Regions from separate parts of the Paenibacillus sp. FSL K6-2859 genome, predicted to be linked through region 1. Evidence: riboswitches for the same ligand, from Rfam matches in the RefSeq annotation. Region 1 holds a riboswitch; each other region holds the start of a gene.

Region 1 (5,034 bases):
AGCTGGGGTCAATATTAGCAGTTGTAGTTATTTTTAGAAATAGGTTCATTGAATTGTTGGGCTTAAAGCGCTTCAGCCGCAAGCAGTTGGATCCTGTAACCGAGCAACAACCACAGCTTGAAAAAGGCGGCCACCTTAAGCTTACACAGGTGCTTGTAGGCTTAGTGCCAGCAGGCGTGCTGGGGGTTCTGTTTAATGATTATATTGACGAACATTTATTCTCTACATCTACCGTGTTAATCGGTCTAGTAGTCGGTGCTGTATTAATGATTATTGCGGATCTATTCGGACCTAAGAAGATTCAAACGGAGAGTGTCGATCAGATTACATATAAGCAGGCGCTAGGTGTTGGTCTGGTCCAGTGCTTCTCCTTGTGGCCGGGATTTTCACGTTCCGGGTCGACGATTTCTGGTGGTGTTCTTCTGGGTATGAGTCATCGTGCTGCTGCTGATTTCACGTTTATTATGGCTGTTCCAATCATGGCAGGCGCCAGTTTACTCTCACTGATGAAGAACTGGCAATATTTCACCATCGATGCCCTGCCGTTCTTCATTGCCGGCTTTATTAGTGCCTTTGTGTTTGCGTTATTATCGATGCGTTTCTTCTTGAAATTGATCAACCGGATTAAGCTTTTACCATTTGCTATATATCGCATAGTACTTGCTGCAGTAGTATATTTCGTGTTTTTCTAAATCCGTTATAAGGAATCGATATAACCAAAGCCCCCGTCATCTATTGCAGATGACGGGGGCTTTCACGTATGATGACATCAGATTAAGACACTCACTTTATTGATGATAAGGATAAAGTAAAAGTTTCACTTTATTCTTATCATTCTCGCATAAACGCTTACCGTCCTTAAAAAGGACGCCGAAGACGTTTTAGCGATTAAATGATAAGAAAGTATAAGTTTCACACAATACTTTCTTATTATTCTCGCATAAACGCTTACCGTCCTTAAAAGGACACCAAGGGCGTTTTAGCGATTAAATGATAAGAAAGTATAAGTTTCACACAATACTTTCTTATTATTCTCGCATAAACGTCTTACCGTCCTTAAAAGGACGCCAAGGGCGTTTTAGCGATTAAATGATAAGAAAGTATAAGTTTCACACAATACTTTCTTATTATTCTCGCATAAACGTCTTACCGTCCTTAAAAGGACGCCAATGGCGTTTTAGCTTGAAAATAACGGAGACAGGTGCTTGCCGGAATTAGTAATTCGGTAGGCTTAAAAGGGAAGTTCGGTTCGAAGCCGATGCGGTCCCGCCACTGTAACGGAAGAGTCCATAGCAACATATGTCACTGGCAATTTACTACTGCTGGGAAGACTGCTAAGGATGCTGACACCGCTAGCCAGGAGACCTGCCTGTTTCAACAGCACTGCTTCACCTACGGAGGATAGGAAGGTGTTAGACGTTAACCATAGGTATATTATGGGCGTCTTTCCCTTTGACTTTTTTTAGGGAAGGGCGCTCTTTTTTAAAATATAAGAAAGTATAAGTTTTGCACCTATACTTTATGTCTTATATTTCTCGCTAAAATGCTTACCGTCCTTACAAGGACGCCGAAGGCGTTTATGCTTATAGGAATGCAAGTGATATCAAGTCCAAAATAAGAAAATGGAGAAGGGGAGCTGCAAAGTGACGAACAAAGTAAAAGTAAGTAATCTTGGCTATCCAAGAATCGGAAAAAACCGCGAGTGGAAGAAAACGTTGGAAGCCTTCTGGGCGGGGAAAATAAATGAGGAAGAATTCCGTACTGAAATGACAGGCATTCAGCTTCAGCATTTGAAGACTCAGCAGGAGGCAGGAATTGATTTCATTCCGGTAAATGATTTTACATTCTACGATCATGTGCTGGATACAGCTGTTATGTTCGGGATCGTACCTCCACGTTATGCGTATGACGGTGGCGACATTGGACTTGATCTTTATTTTGCGATGGCTAGAGGAAATGCTGAGGCTACCGCTTGTGAGATGACTAAATGGTTCAATACGAACTATCATTACATCGTTCCAGAGATTGGTGCACAAACGCCGCGTCTGACCGAGAACAAACCACTGGAAGCTTATCGTTTTGCCAAGTCCCAAGGGGGAATTGAGGGTAAACCTGTAGTTTTAGGCCTTTATACATTCCTTAAGTTGTCAAAAGGTTTTGCATCTGCGGATATTGCGAAGATTGCTGCTCGGTTTCTTCCGGTTTACATTCAGCTGTTGCAGGAACTGAAGCAAGAAGGAGTAAGCTGGGTACAAATGGATGAACCAGCAATTGTTACAGGAATAAATGAGTCAGAATTATCCTTACTTCACTCGATTTACACAGAAATTGCTGAATCCGTGCCTGGTTTAAATATTATTCTGCAGACTTACTTTGAAGCTGCTGAACCGCTGGAGGCATTGTTCAAACTTCCGGTACAAGGTTTAGGTCTTGATTTTGTCCATGATGGCGGGACGAACCTGGCATCGATTGAACGTCTTGGCTGGCCTGAGGATAAGTGGCTGGGAGCGGGTATTATTGACGGACGCAACATCTGGCGCTCGGATCTGGATGCTAAGCTGCAGCTAATCGAGAAGCTGAGTGTACATGTACCGCTTGATCGTCTTATTCTACAGCCTTCTTGCAGTTTGCTGCATGTTCCGGTTACTGTTCAGGGTGAGGCGAAGCTGAAGACAACCGTCAAGGCTGCATTAGCCTTTGCTGATGAGAAGCTTAGTGAGCTTGGCCTGCTTGCTGCAGCCTTAGAGGGTACAGGAGAAGCTGCTGCTGCGTTGACAGCCAGTCGCGAAGCCCTTACTGCCTTCCGTTCGCTTCCTGAACGCGGCCGTAAGGATGTTGCGGAGCAAGTTCTTGGACTTGCAGATTTACCGGACCAACGCAGTCTACCGTTTGCTGAGCGCCTAAAGGCGCAGCAGGAGAAATGGCAGCTGCCACTTCTGCCAACGACAACGATCGGAAGCTTTCCACAGACCGTAGAAGTACGTCAGGCAAGGTTGAAATGGCGTAAAGGGGTATGGAATCAAGAGCGCTATGATGGGTTCGTACGTGAGCAGATCGCGGATGCAATTACCTTCCAAGAAAAACTGGGTCTGGATGTACTCGTGCACGGTGAGTTTGAAAGAACGGATATGGTGGAGTTTTTCGGGGAGAAGCTAGATGGTTACTTATTTACTAGTAATGGCTGGGTTCAATCCTATGGATCTCGCTGCGTGAAGCCACCGGTTATTTATGCGGATATAGCTTTTATTCAGCCTATGACTGTGAAAGAGAGCGTTTATGCTCAGTCGTTAACTGCCCTTCCTGTTAAAGGCATGTTGACTGGTCCTGTTACAATCCTCAATTGGTCTTTCGTACGTGATGACCTTAGTCGGGAAGCAGTAGCTAATCAAATTGCCTTAGCGCTCCGTCATGAAGTTAAAGCTTTGGAGGATGCAGGCATAGAGATGATTCAAGTAGATGAACCGGCTATCCGTGAAGGGCTTCCTTTGAAGGCTGAAGATCATGAGGCATACTTGAATTGGGCGGTGAAGTCGTTCCGTATCGCAACGAATCATGTGAAGGCTACAACACAAATTCATACCCACATGTGCTATAGCGAATTCAATGACATGATCGACTCCATTTCCGCGATGGATGCAGATGTCATCTCTATAGAAACTTCCCGTAGCCATGGGGAATTGATCGTTAGCTTTGAAGAACAGGAATATGATAAGGGAATCGGTCTTGGTGTATATGACATCCATAGTCCACGGGTTCCTGCTGTAGAAGAAATGACAGCTGCTATTGATCGTGCGCTGCGGGTGCTCGACCCTGAACAGTTCTGGATTAATCCGGATTGCGGTCTTAAGACACGTGGCTGGCAGGAGACGGAAGATGCACTTCGTAACATGGTAAAGGCTGCCGCTATTGCAAGAGAAAAGGCAGGAGTTAGTGCCTCCAAATAGCATTAGAGATATACAATAAATCATAGCCGGGGAATTTCTCCCTGGCTTTTTATTTCAGCCACTTGATAATAATTCTCATTCTTGATAGAATGAGAAAAGAAAAGAAGGAACCGTGGAGGGTCCCTTCAAATTATCACCTTATTTGCTTTCGAAAGTCTTGCAATCTGTTTCTTCTGCACGTGTAGGTTCTTGGGAGCTGTGGAAAGCTACAAAGATAGAATCAGCACTGCATTTGTTCTCTTCTGCCCAGTGGGTGCAGGAGTTAACTTCGCAAATTACGTCTTTTGCCATGAGGGTTCACCTCCCCTTCTTAGTAATAGACAGCATTATTAACAAAGAACTACTCTGTTCAACAAGGTGGAGCTTGTCCGAACAGAACCGCGCCCTACCCTCATTCATTATGAATTGAGGGTATTTGGTATTTTCTGTGTAGCTAGACGAGGTTATTGTACCAAATAAAGCGTTTGTAAGCAAATGGGTTATTCAATCACAGAAATATGACAAAGTTATACAAATAAATATAAAAAATTACAAAATACATTTCTCATTAACATACCAAAAAATACAAAATAATCCTAATTATCTATATAATTTTAAAAAATATCTGGTAATATTTTCGATAGGGAACGGCCGATCCTAATCTGAAATATTGGAGGATGAAATTGATGAAAAAGTTCTTACTATTCCCTTTTGCCTTAATGCTAATCTTGTGTTTACCTATTTATGCAGGTGCAGAAGGTGTACATAATGACGAAGCCCCTCAAAATAGTGAACCCGAAATCATAAAAGTCTACAAAACCTCACCTACGGGATTGTCAGAAATCTCAATAGAAGAGTACAATGATATTCTTGCGCAAGGACAAGCTTTAGAGGCTGCTAAAGAGGGATTGTTGCCAAGTGTGCCCCTGTTTAATACAGATTCTTCTTTTGAGAAAGCCTCTGTTATAGCTCCTAGAGATGCTTTCCAAACAACGATCTACTCTTACCAACAAAATGGTTATGTCTCCTATGTTACTAGAAGTGGCTTGACTAGAAAAATCTCTCAGGCTGTTTATAACAGTGCTTCTGGAAATTCGTTGTTAAACATCAG
Region 2 (5,034 bases), 4.5 Mb from region 1:
TTATGTTGAAAGAACTGGAAGCGGACTGTCTCGTCAGGCGCGAGGAATTCCCCCAGATTCCCCCTAAAGTTGAGTATTCCTTGACTGAGAAGGGCCAATCGCTTATTCCGGTGCTGGATATGATGTGCACTTGGGGAGAGAAAAATTCCGTTCCAGCCGCGCAAGAGATAACAGTACCGTTTACGATTTAGCGACGACTTATGACAAAAGCAGCATTTCCATTAATGAAAATGCTGCTTTTTGTTTCAATTCTAATTACATATTATCGATAAATTCAACATAGCCTTGCGAACTGATGTCCAATTTTTTAAAATAATCCGTACTTCCTACCGTCTTAGATTCCGTACCATAAATGGCATAGAAGGAACGATAATCAGCGTTGCAGTAAACAAAAGTCGTGTCAAAGGGAGATAAAATACGGTCAAGCCCGTAGCCGAGTTTACCATCTTCACTGAAGTCTTTTTCACTTCCTCCGGCAGTTACAGCTAATGCGATTTTACGATTTCTTAATTTATCACTCTTCGAGCCCTATGCCCATCCGTAAGTAAATACTTCGTCCAGCCACTTTTTAAGCTGAGGCGGACTACTAAACCAGTAGACAGGGAATTGTAAGACGAGCTTATCATGCGCTTAAATTAGTTGTTGTTCCTTTTCCACGTTGATTTTTTCATCGGGATAGGCTTTGTACAGCTCATGTACCGTATATTTGTCTGGATATTTATGGAGTTCTTCGATCCAGCGTTTATTAACAACGGATGTTTCGATGTTTGGGTGCGTAACGACAACAAGTGTTTTCAATGGTGTATCCTCCATGTTTGAATCAGATTTAGGACTTGAGTTATACCTCCCATCACGCCATCGCGTAAGTATGCACTTTTAGTTCACGTACTTACCTAAAGGTAAGCATTGCAACCTGTCTGCACGTATATTGACGTACAGTCTTCGGGGCGATTCTCATCTTCGGTGTACACCCAAATATCACACAAGAGAGACTGGGTCATTCCTCCATCAATGTTACACTGGATACTTATTCACATGTTCTCCCCAGCTTACAAGAAGCAGCCCTTCGAGGGATCGGCGACTCCATTCTTGAAACGTGCAAAGAGGTCGGGATTACGACTGATCCCTCACTTTACTTGAGTAAAGGTTAGAAGGATGTTAGAAGATAGGTGATTTCAAGACAAACGGCGCGGTTCGGAGATCCCCGAAAACCGCGCCGTTATTCCATTCTTAGAGATGCTGGTGAAGGAAATTGAACCCCTGGGCTACACCAGATTAAGGCTGATATAGCTCTGTGGAAGCACATCCTCAAGCTTCCAAGCAAAACATCCTTCTCATTTTATAGCAAGATAGTCTTAGAAATAATTACAAGGAGGATAAACAGTACCAAGATTGCACCGGTAGATGTAAAGGCTCCTCCGATACCGCCACCATATCCGACACCACCAAAGCCAGCAATATTTTCGCTCATTTTAAATTTCCTCCTTTGTATTTAAGTTCATCTTAGCTTATGAAATCCACACTATAGTGCTTGGGTAAATAGGTAATTAGATATCTATCCATTTAAAGCCCCGACCGTAGGCAAAGGTTAGAAGAATGTTAGAAAATAGATGATTTTAAGACAAATGGCACGGTCCCGAAATCCCGGAAGCCGTGCCATGCGCAATTCTTAGATATGCTGGTGAAGGGAATTGAACCCCCGGCCTACGCATTACGAGTGCGTTGCTCTACCCCTGAGCTACACCAGCTTAAAGCTGATTTTTCTGTCAAACAAAAAATATTATACAACTTCCACCCAGAAACGCAAGCCTATTTCTCTCTATTTCCCTGCTCTCCCGAATTGCTATTCCATCTGTAGTTTACGCTCCACAGATTCCAGCTTTCCACGGCTAGTAGAGGGTTTATCTCGGCGGTCGTCTATTTTAAGTGAGGTAGAGACACGCTCTGCACCTGCGGCAAAAGGAGACTCGTGCAGCGCCTCGACTGCAGCAAAAATACGCTGAAGAGGCCCTTCGATAATTGTACCCATGGATGTAAGCTCATAAGTAATCCCTTCTACCGTCTTCAGCACTCGCTGCATATCCGCAACATAGCTGCTAAGGCTCGTACTACCTGTTCCAATCGGAATAACGGTTACTTCAGCAATAGGCATGGGAATACCTCCTCGGAATTTTAAAGTATGTGTCTCCTTCTATTGTAACAACTCCACCGCTCTCCCACAAATGATCTCAGCTTTATTATGCCCCTTCTTCTTTCCCCAAAAAATTCTCCGAAATATGACTTTCGCCACGGGTATTTTTTCTTACGTGAATTCTAGGGTCATCTGCACTACATTTATGGACTCTTTGTGGCATCTTTTCGGACAATTTATGAATCATTTTTCATATGCCTGTGGATCAATTGTGGATTACTTATGGACAGCCTGTGGATCATTTGTGGAGTACTTTTGAAGAACCCGCTCCCCGCGCGGGTTTTCTAAAAAACTGTTTACAAACACAACATCTTGGGTTATTTTTATCTAACGACAACAAAATATAGTGGAGACAGGCGCTTTGATCCTTAATCGGAATTAGAGCTTAATAGGGAAGTACGGTGAAAATCCGCTGCGGTCCCGCCACTGTAACCGGATGCCCTTTACAAGCTTTTAGAAGCTAAAGATGGGCAGATCTCCTGGCAGAAGCCACTGAGGGTAAGAACCCCCTTGGGAAGGCGCTGAGAGGTCCTCCGGAAGCCAGGAGACCTGCCTGTTTCGACGACACCAACTATGAGTGCCTGCGAGGAACAGGAGCGGTGTCCGCATGCGGTCATCTTCATAGAGACCACTACAAATATCTGTGTGGATATTTACATAACGCATCGGGCATTTTCAGCCATCCTCGCTAGGGGATGCTTTTTTTATGAGATCACAATGAATATACGGCCGCTTATGCGGCCCCACTTCTTAATGATAGGACGATAGACTGAGAGGAGAGCTATACAATGACGTTGTTGGAGAGACAATTTAACGGTACAACAAATGCACGGGAAGTTCTTTTAGAAGAGCTCATTGATTTAGGACGCGATATTATCGACAGCCGGGATTTGGACTTGCTGCGCGAGAATGCCAATTTGAACGGAGAGAGTTTCTCCGGTAAAATGAGCAAGTTCGGCAGTGAATATTCAAAATGGTACGCCCGTAACTTTACGATGCCGCCGCAGCTGGTGCAAGCCATTGATGACAATGTCGTCTATGTGCATGATCTGGATCAATACGCAATCGGAACGACTAACTGCATTTTTATCCCGTTTGATAAGCTTCTCCGAGAAGGCTTCAACACCGGCAACGGCAGTGTTCGTCCTCCGAACTCCATAATGACAGCTATGTCACTAGTAGCAATCATTTTTCAATCCCAGCAAAATGCTCAATATGGCGGCGTATCCGCCAATAAACTCGACTATGATCTGGCACCTTATGTAACCAAATCCTTCGCTAAGCTGTTCCGCAAGGGTCTGGATTATTTTGATGAGGGACAAGCTAATGAATCTTTGGGCGAGATCACAATGAGCCGGACCGATCTGGCGGAGGTATATCCGAGATCGTTCCGTTATGCACTGAAAGAAACTGAAATCGAAACCCTGCAAGCGGCTGAAAGTATGGTACATAATCTCAATACCATGTCCAGCCGATCCGGCGGGCAAATTCCGTTTACCAGTATCAATTATGGTACTTGTACTTCACCAGAAGGTCAGCTTGTAATCAGTTCCCTGCTAACAGCAACGATGAACGGGCTTGGCAGCGGAGAAACACCTGTATTCCCTATTCAAATCTTCAAATGCAAGCAAGGAATCAACCAACAGCAAGGCGATCCTAACTATGAATTGTTCCTAAAAGCAGCGGAATGTTCTGCACGCAGACTGTATCCGAACTTTGCTAATCTAGACGCTCCGCTCAACTTGCAGTATTATGATCCAAGTGATCCTGATACGGAATTTGCTACAATGGGCTGCCGCACTAGAGTGCTCGGTGACCGTTTTGGGCGTAATCATTGCTCCGGGAAGGGCAACCTTTCCTTTAATACACTGAATCTGGTTCGGCTCGGTCTGGCACACGGCACAGTAACAGGCCGGCGTACCGTCGCAGACGAAGCTGGCTTCTATGAGGATCTAAATCACTATATGGACATTGCGCTGGAAGGACTTCTTCATAGGTTCCGCATCCAAAGCGCGCAAAAAGCTAAAGCATCCGATTTCATGATGCGAGAAGGCGTCTGGGAAGGCGGCGAAACCCTCGCTCCTGAAGACTCTGTAGGTGAACTGCTGAAGCATGGTAGTCTGTCGCTCGGCTTCATCGGTATGGCGGAATGCATGAAAGCCATGTACGGCAAACACCATGGCGAGGATATGGAAGTCCATGCCAAGGCTGTGGCTATCGTACGTCATATGCGGGAGTATTGCGACCGGAAAAGTGAAGAACTGAATCTCAACATCACCTTGTTCGCAACACCAGCCGAGGGTCTGTCCGGTAAATTCACCAAGATTGATCGTAAGGTATTGGGTTCTATTCCAGGCGTAACTGACCGTGAGTATTATACGAACTCTTTCCACATCCCTGTATACTATGATCTAGGCGCTGCTCAGAAGATCAGCTTGGAAGCTCCTTTCCATGAATACTGCAATGCCGGGGCTATTTCTTATGTCGAATTAAACGGTAATGCCCGCAGCAATCCAACCGCTTTTATCAAAATCATTAAATACGCACTAGAACAACAGGTCAGCTACTTCAGCATTAACCATCCGATTGACCGCTGCTCAAGCTGCGGATACGAAGGCGTAATTGGGACAAACTGTCCTTCCTGCAACGCACATGAGAATGACGTGCACATCCGTCGTTTGCGCAGAGTTACAGGTTATTTAACTGGCGACTATCAGACCCGCTTCAACGCCGCCAAACAAGCCGAAGTACGGGATCGTGTTAAGCATCTATGAATATTTGCGGATACTATCCGGAGTCGATTAACGAGGGAGAGGGCATGCGGGCCGTCCTCTTCCTCAGCG
Region 3 (5,034 bases), 4.1 Mb from region 1:
TATCGAGTGGACAGTGAATGCAGAGGGGCAAATTGAAAGTGTTGAACTGGAGGATTAAAGAGATACTGAGGTGGCTGGCTAAATGAAATTTCTAATCGTATTTGGCAGTATAGTGGTTCCCGTCGCGATGCTAATGATACAACATAAATGGATAAAGTGGCGTATTGTTTTTAATGTTGCTTCTGTGTTATCTACGCTTATTTTAGGCAATATTTCTGCCCTAGCCATATATGAAATATTAAGAGATAACACGGTATTCATGACCTCGATCCATGCGATTTTTTTGAATCCAATGTTCCTTATAACGGGAGCTTATCTTGGAGTGTATCTGGTCTATCGCTTAATGTTGATGACGTATGAAGAAGTTTATGTATGATTTAATTAAAAATAGGAGTGTCCTCGTGAAGGGACACTCCTATTTATGTTATGCAGCGAAAGCTAAGAAGACTTTCCTACAACGTTTGTTCCACTCTTCGTGATCTTGTACGTAAGGATATCACCATTCCAGAAGTGGAATTTCAGGATAACTTCTCCGTCTTTAACATCTTTAAAGAAGGCTGGTAGCAGCTTGATTTCTTTCGTGTTATAAGAGGGTGAGAAGGTATTGCCGAACTCCTTGAATGGAGTCCAGTCTTGCGGGCCTGCATTGCCACCAGCGGTATAGACAGCTTCCATCGTGGCAAGCTGGTTGCCATTAAAGGTAGTTGGAATGGCAAACGATTCAGTCGTACCTTTGGCATCACTTAATTTGGCAGTGTCATTCACGATGATCTTTAGTCTCCACGCAACACCCTTGTTGAATTTCAGCGTTAACACGGCATTTTCACCGTATTTTTGGGAAGCTGTGAGTTTTTTGAGTTGGCTGGCTTTGAGTGTGAGTTCCTCGCCATTCAAGGTGTAATCTTTTCCCTTTATTAGATACTTCCCATTTGCACTAATCGTGGTTAGCTTATTGCCGTTTAGGTTCAGCTTCACCTTGGTGTCTTTGATCGTTGCACCTTTTTTTAGATAGACCAGATCGCTCTCGGTGCTCGAGGAACGTTCTTTCAGACCAGACATTAATACGTTGTGGAGTTCGGAATCGGACCACTTATACGTTTTGCGGTTGAAATGTTGCCCATTATCCCAGAGCATGGAGGTCATTTTCTTTTCTTTTAAATAATAGGTAAGGTACTCGAAGAATTTCAGCTTCTCGCCTTGTTCAATCACACCTGTATCCTTATCGAAGCCTAGCAGTCCAAACTCACCAACGATAACAGGGATTCCTTTGGCTACGAATGTGTTGTAAACGTTATCAAAAGTTTGGATGATATCGTTTTTTGTATCTTTTTCAAACGTGGTGTAACCAGCGATATTCACACTGAACGGCCAGAAGCCGTAGTAGTGAACGGTCGCGATTATGTTCGGATCGTTAAGAGCTGTAATCGTCTTGTAAAGCTGATCCATTCTAGGTTGGGTAGGAGAAGTCTCTAATGAAGGCAGCACTAGCGGACGGACATCATTCTTTCCACCTGAGTTTCGAACGATCTGATGGAAAGAATTGTTGAGCTCTGTAAGCATCTGTTCCATCTTCACTTCATCCGTACTTCCGCCATCCGTGAAACGAGGTTCATTAATGCTTTCGAACATCAGCTTATCGGATTTATCCTTGAAGCGGTCCGCAATTTGAGTCCATGCTGCGTTATAACGCGCGAGCGTTTCATCATGCTTCTCTTCCATATGACTTACCCATAACCAGGAGTCGTGATGGACGTTAATCATTACATAAAGCTTGGCGTCCAGCGCCCAGCCGACAACTTCTTCGACACGGTTGAGGTAAGCTTGATCAATGGTATAGTTCGGTGCTTCACCTATGTGTGAATCCCAAGTGATGGGAATCCGGATACTTTTGTAGCCTTGTGCGGCGATTTTCTTAATCAGTTCTTGGGTCACACGCGGATTGCCCCAGGAGGTTTCATCCTCACCTGTAGCATCTAGCGTATTGCCAAGGTTCCATCCGGGCTGCATATCGTCTACATAGGATTGGATCTTACTCTTTGGTGCTGGCTTAGCTTGTTGCTCGTCCTTAGTGGCAGCGGCGGCAATGGATGAGAACAAAGAAAGCAGAAGAGCGGTGACAAGGGTCAATGATAAGAAGTGTTTCTGGATTCGAGTAGTCATTGAATTCTCCTTTGTAAGATCATTTTTGAGGATGCTTAAACCGGACCTTCCTTAGTACTTTGGTGCTTAGATGATCATATACACCTCCATTAATTTGTTGTAAACGCTTACCAAATACCCTAACATAGAATAATTTCAACGAGTACCTTACTAATTTGTGGTAAATTCATATATGAATTAGTGATTTGCAGTGATTCCAAAGTTATGGAGGGCAATCCAGTGAGCAGATTTCATTACATAGGCTCGGCTACAGAGCTTCCGTTAGGAGAAAGAGGCAGTGTACTGTCAGCAAAGACATATAATGAAGTGAAAAATTCCCCAGAGTATAAGAATCAAAGAGAGGCTTTACGCCTGCAAGGCATAATTCCTTTGGATGACATCGCAGATCTGTCTCATTTAAGAGATGAGGACTGTCTTGTATACGACTCGGAAGAAGATGCAGCGGGTATTTTTATAGAGGAACTTGGGTATTGGAACGATGAGATTCGCAAGCATTTTCGGAGTCCATATGTATACCGGATTTCACCGAATTGGGGCGGCTTCTCTGTATCCCCTAAGCTAAAAGATACGCTACCAGGATCGTATGATGCCTCACTCAAGTGTTGTCGGGAGTTATTTAGGCTTATGACAGATTATGGGGTATCTGGTGCCGAGTTTGAGCTTTATACTTGTTGGGCTGAGGAAGAAGGGCTCCTACGAAATAAAAAGTATGATCGAATCTTTGATTTGGCCTCTTTGTCACTGGAGGAGGGCTTTGAGCTGAGAGAAAAAGAGTATATTGTGGTTAAAATGATTTGATATTCAATAGGATTATCGCTAACTACTCGTTATACAAAAAACAAATATTGCATGACAAAAGCATCTATATTAGATATGATGGAGCATGAAAAATTAATATTAGCAATAGGTGCCAATTATGAATGTTTCGGAAATGCAATCATAGATTGGTTAAATGGAAAGCGGGTGTGAGTCCCGCGCGGTCCCGCCGCTGTGAAAGAGGAGTCCTTGCAAGGTACCACTGGGAAACTGGGAAGGTAGCAAGGGTGATGATACTTGAGCCAGAATATCTGCCTGTTTCTGATACACCATTAAACTCTACGAGCGATAGAGGGGTGTTTGATATAGTATATGCCTGCTATTATTGCGGTTCACTATCTTAAACCTCTTGACGTTATGTTGAGTGGTTTTTTTGTAGTGCTAAAAATATAAGAAAGTATAAGTTTAGCACCTATACTCTATGTCTTATATTTCTCGCTAAACGCATAACGTCCTTATAAGGACGCCGAGGGCGTTATGCTTGGAAAGTTTATTCTGTTTTTTTATTATAGGAAGAGAAGGGAAGGGTTATGGAAACATGAAGAAAAATAAGTTTTTAGCTTGGTTACTCATTGTAGCTGTATTTATCACGACGTTCTCTACAAGCCTAATCCCGGCTCATGCGAATGAAGTAATTGCCGATAGTGCAGTTGTAACAACAGAGGTTAATCAAGCTCTAGTAGAGCAGATTAATGCGTTAGTACAAGAGCCAGATACAGAGAAGCCTACGATATTAATAGAAGGTATACAAGATAAACAAGAAGTATCCAGTAAAGATTTAAGCTTCAAAGTAGTGGTTACAGACAATGTCTATAAAGACATTATCCCAGTAGTAAAGCTGAACCAAGTCGTTCTGTCAGCTACTAATGGTGAGTACAGAGCCTCTCTTAACCCAGGTAGTAACGTAATCGCAGTAACGGCTGTAGATGGCGCTGGGAACAAAGCAGATAATGTAACCTATCAGGTTACTTATAAAATTACTGCCAAAGAACAGTTAGATAAAAGCTTGGCTTACATCGTTAACACTGTAAAGAATCCGTCATTTGGAACAGGTAGCGGAGAATGGTCGATTCTTTCTCTAGCACGTGCGAACTATAAAGTACCAAGTGGTTATTATGATCTCTATTACAACAATGTAGCTACGAAAATAACATCGATTATCAAAGAGGATGGAAAACTCGACGCCAATAAAAGCACAGAGAATTCCAGAGCAATTCTAGGACTGACCTCTATCGGAAAAGATATCACGAATGTTGCAGGTCATGATCTAAGAAATGCACTCGCTGATTATCAATATATTCAGAAGCAAGGGAACAACGGTCCCATATTTGCTCTGATTGCACTAGATAGTCATGACTACGAAATTCCAGTATTATTCCCTGATCCTGATGAGAAGGGAGTTATATATCAAAGCACAAGAGAAAACCTGGTTCAGTACATCTTAGATAGAGAAGTTAAAAAAGGTGCAGCAGATGCCGGGGGCTGGGCTTTAGGTGTAACCAAAGCAGACGTCGATATGACCGGGATGGCGATGCAAGCACTTGCGCCTTATTACGCAACGAATTCTAATGTAAAAGCTGCCGTGGATCGGGCGATTGCATGGTTATCGAGTGTACAAAATGCTCAAGGTGGATTTACAAGCTGGGGAAGCACAAGCAGTGAGAGCATCGCACAGATTGTTGTTGCCTTAACTGGCGTAGGCGTAGATCCGCACAGTGACCCTAAGTTTATTAAAGAAGGAAATTCACTTATAGATGCTTTACTTAGCTTCTCTGGGCCGGATGGTGGATTCAAGCATATTCTCACCGGAAAAGTAGACGCTATGGCTACGGATCAAGGCACATATGCACTCGTATCCTATGATCGTCTGATCAATAATAGCAACCGTCTCTATGACATGAATGATGTTCAATTAGAGCAGCCGGAAGTACCGACTCCAGATGTAGCCAAGCAGCATTTGGATAAGAGCCTTGCCTATCTTGTTAAAACCGTAACGAATCCGACTTATTTCGGAGAGTGGTCCATTCTTTCTTTAGCACGTGCAAACTACGATGTGCC

Evidence for each region. Region 1 has a riboswitch for cobalamin ahead of metE (5-methyltetrahydropteroyltriglutamate--homocysteine S-methyltransferase). Riboswitches for the same ligand answer to the same signal wherever they lie in the genome.
Region 2: another riboswitch for cobalamin. It lies ahead of MHB64_RS02435 (anaerobic ribonucleoside triphosphate reductase); the one in region 1 lies ahead of metE (5-methyltetrahydropteroyltriglutamate--homocysteine S-methyltransferase).
Region 3: another riboswitch for cobalamin. It lies ahead of MHB64_RS03920 (S-layer homology domain-containing protein); the one in region 1 lies ahead of metE (5-methyltetrahydropteroyltriglutamate--homocysteine S-methyltransferase).

Annotation. Positions count from the first base shown of each region.
Region 1 covers NZ_JBBOYU010000001.1:5,010,260-5,015,293, reverse strand. Annotated here, with positions in the region: gene MHB64_RS22530 (undecaprenyl-diphosphate phosphatase) at 1-692, shown strand, start outside; cobalamin riboswitch at 1,183-1,387, shown strand; gene metE (5-methyltetrahydropteroyltriglutamate--homocysteine S-methyltransferase) at 1,644-3,944, shown strand; gene MHB64_RS22520 (DUF1540 domain-containing protein) at 4,083-4,235, opposite strand; gene MHB64_RS22515 (hypothetical protein) at 4,610-5,034, shown strand, end outside.
Region 2 covers NZ_JBBOYU010000001.1:554,972-560,005, reverse strand. Annotated here, with positions in the region: gene MHB64_RS02460 (winged helix-turn-helix transcriptional regulator) at 1-191, shown strand, start outside; partial or broken gene MHB64_RS02455 (NAD(P)H-dependent oxidoreductase) at 256-798, opposite strand; gene MHB64_RS02450 (YjcZ family sporulation protein) at 1,340-1,471, opposite strand; tRNA gene MHB64_RS02445 (tRNA-Thr) at 1,677-1,748, opposite strand; gene MHB64_RS02440 (MTH1187 family thiamine-binding protein) at 1,844-2,152, opposite strand; cobalamin riboswitch at 2,529-2,762, shown strand; gene MHB64_RS02435 (anaerobic ribonucleoside triphosphate reductase) at 2,980-4,965, shown strand; gene nrdG (anaerobic ribonucleoside-triphosphate reductase activating protein) at 4,962-5,034, shown strand, end outside.
Region 3 covers NZ_JBBOYU010000001.1:890,568-895,601, forward strand. Annotated here, with positions in the region: gene MHB64_RS03900 (hypothetical protein) at 1-58, shown strand, start outside; gene MHB64_RS03905 (transposase) at 83-376, shown strand; gene MHB64_RS03910 (cellulase family glycosylhydrolase) at 439-2,160, opposite strand; gene MHB64_RS03915 (hypothetical protein) at 2,380-2,958, shown strand; cobalamin riboswitch at 3,049-3,249, shown strand; gene MHB64_RS03920 (S-layer homology domain-containing protein) at 3,515-5,034, shown strand, end outside.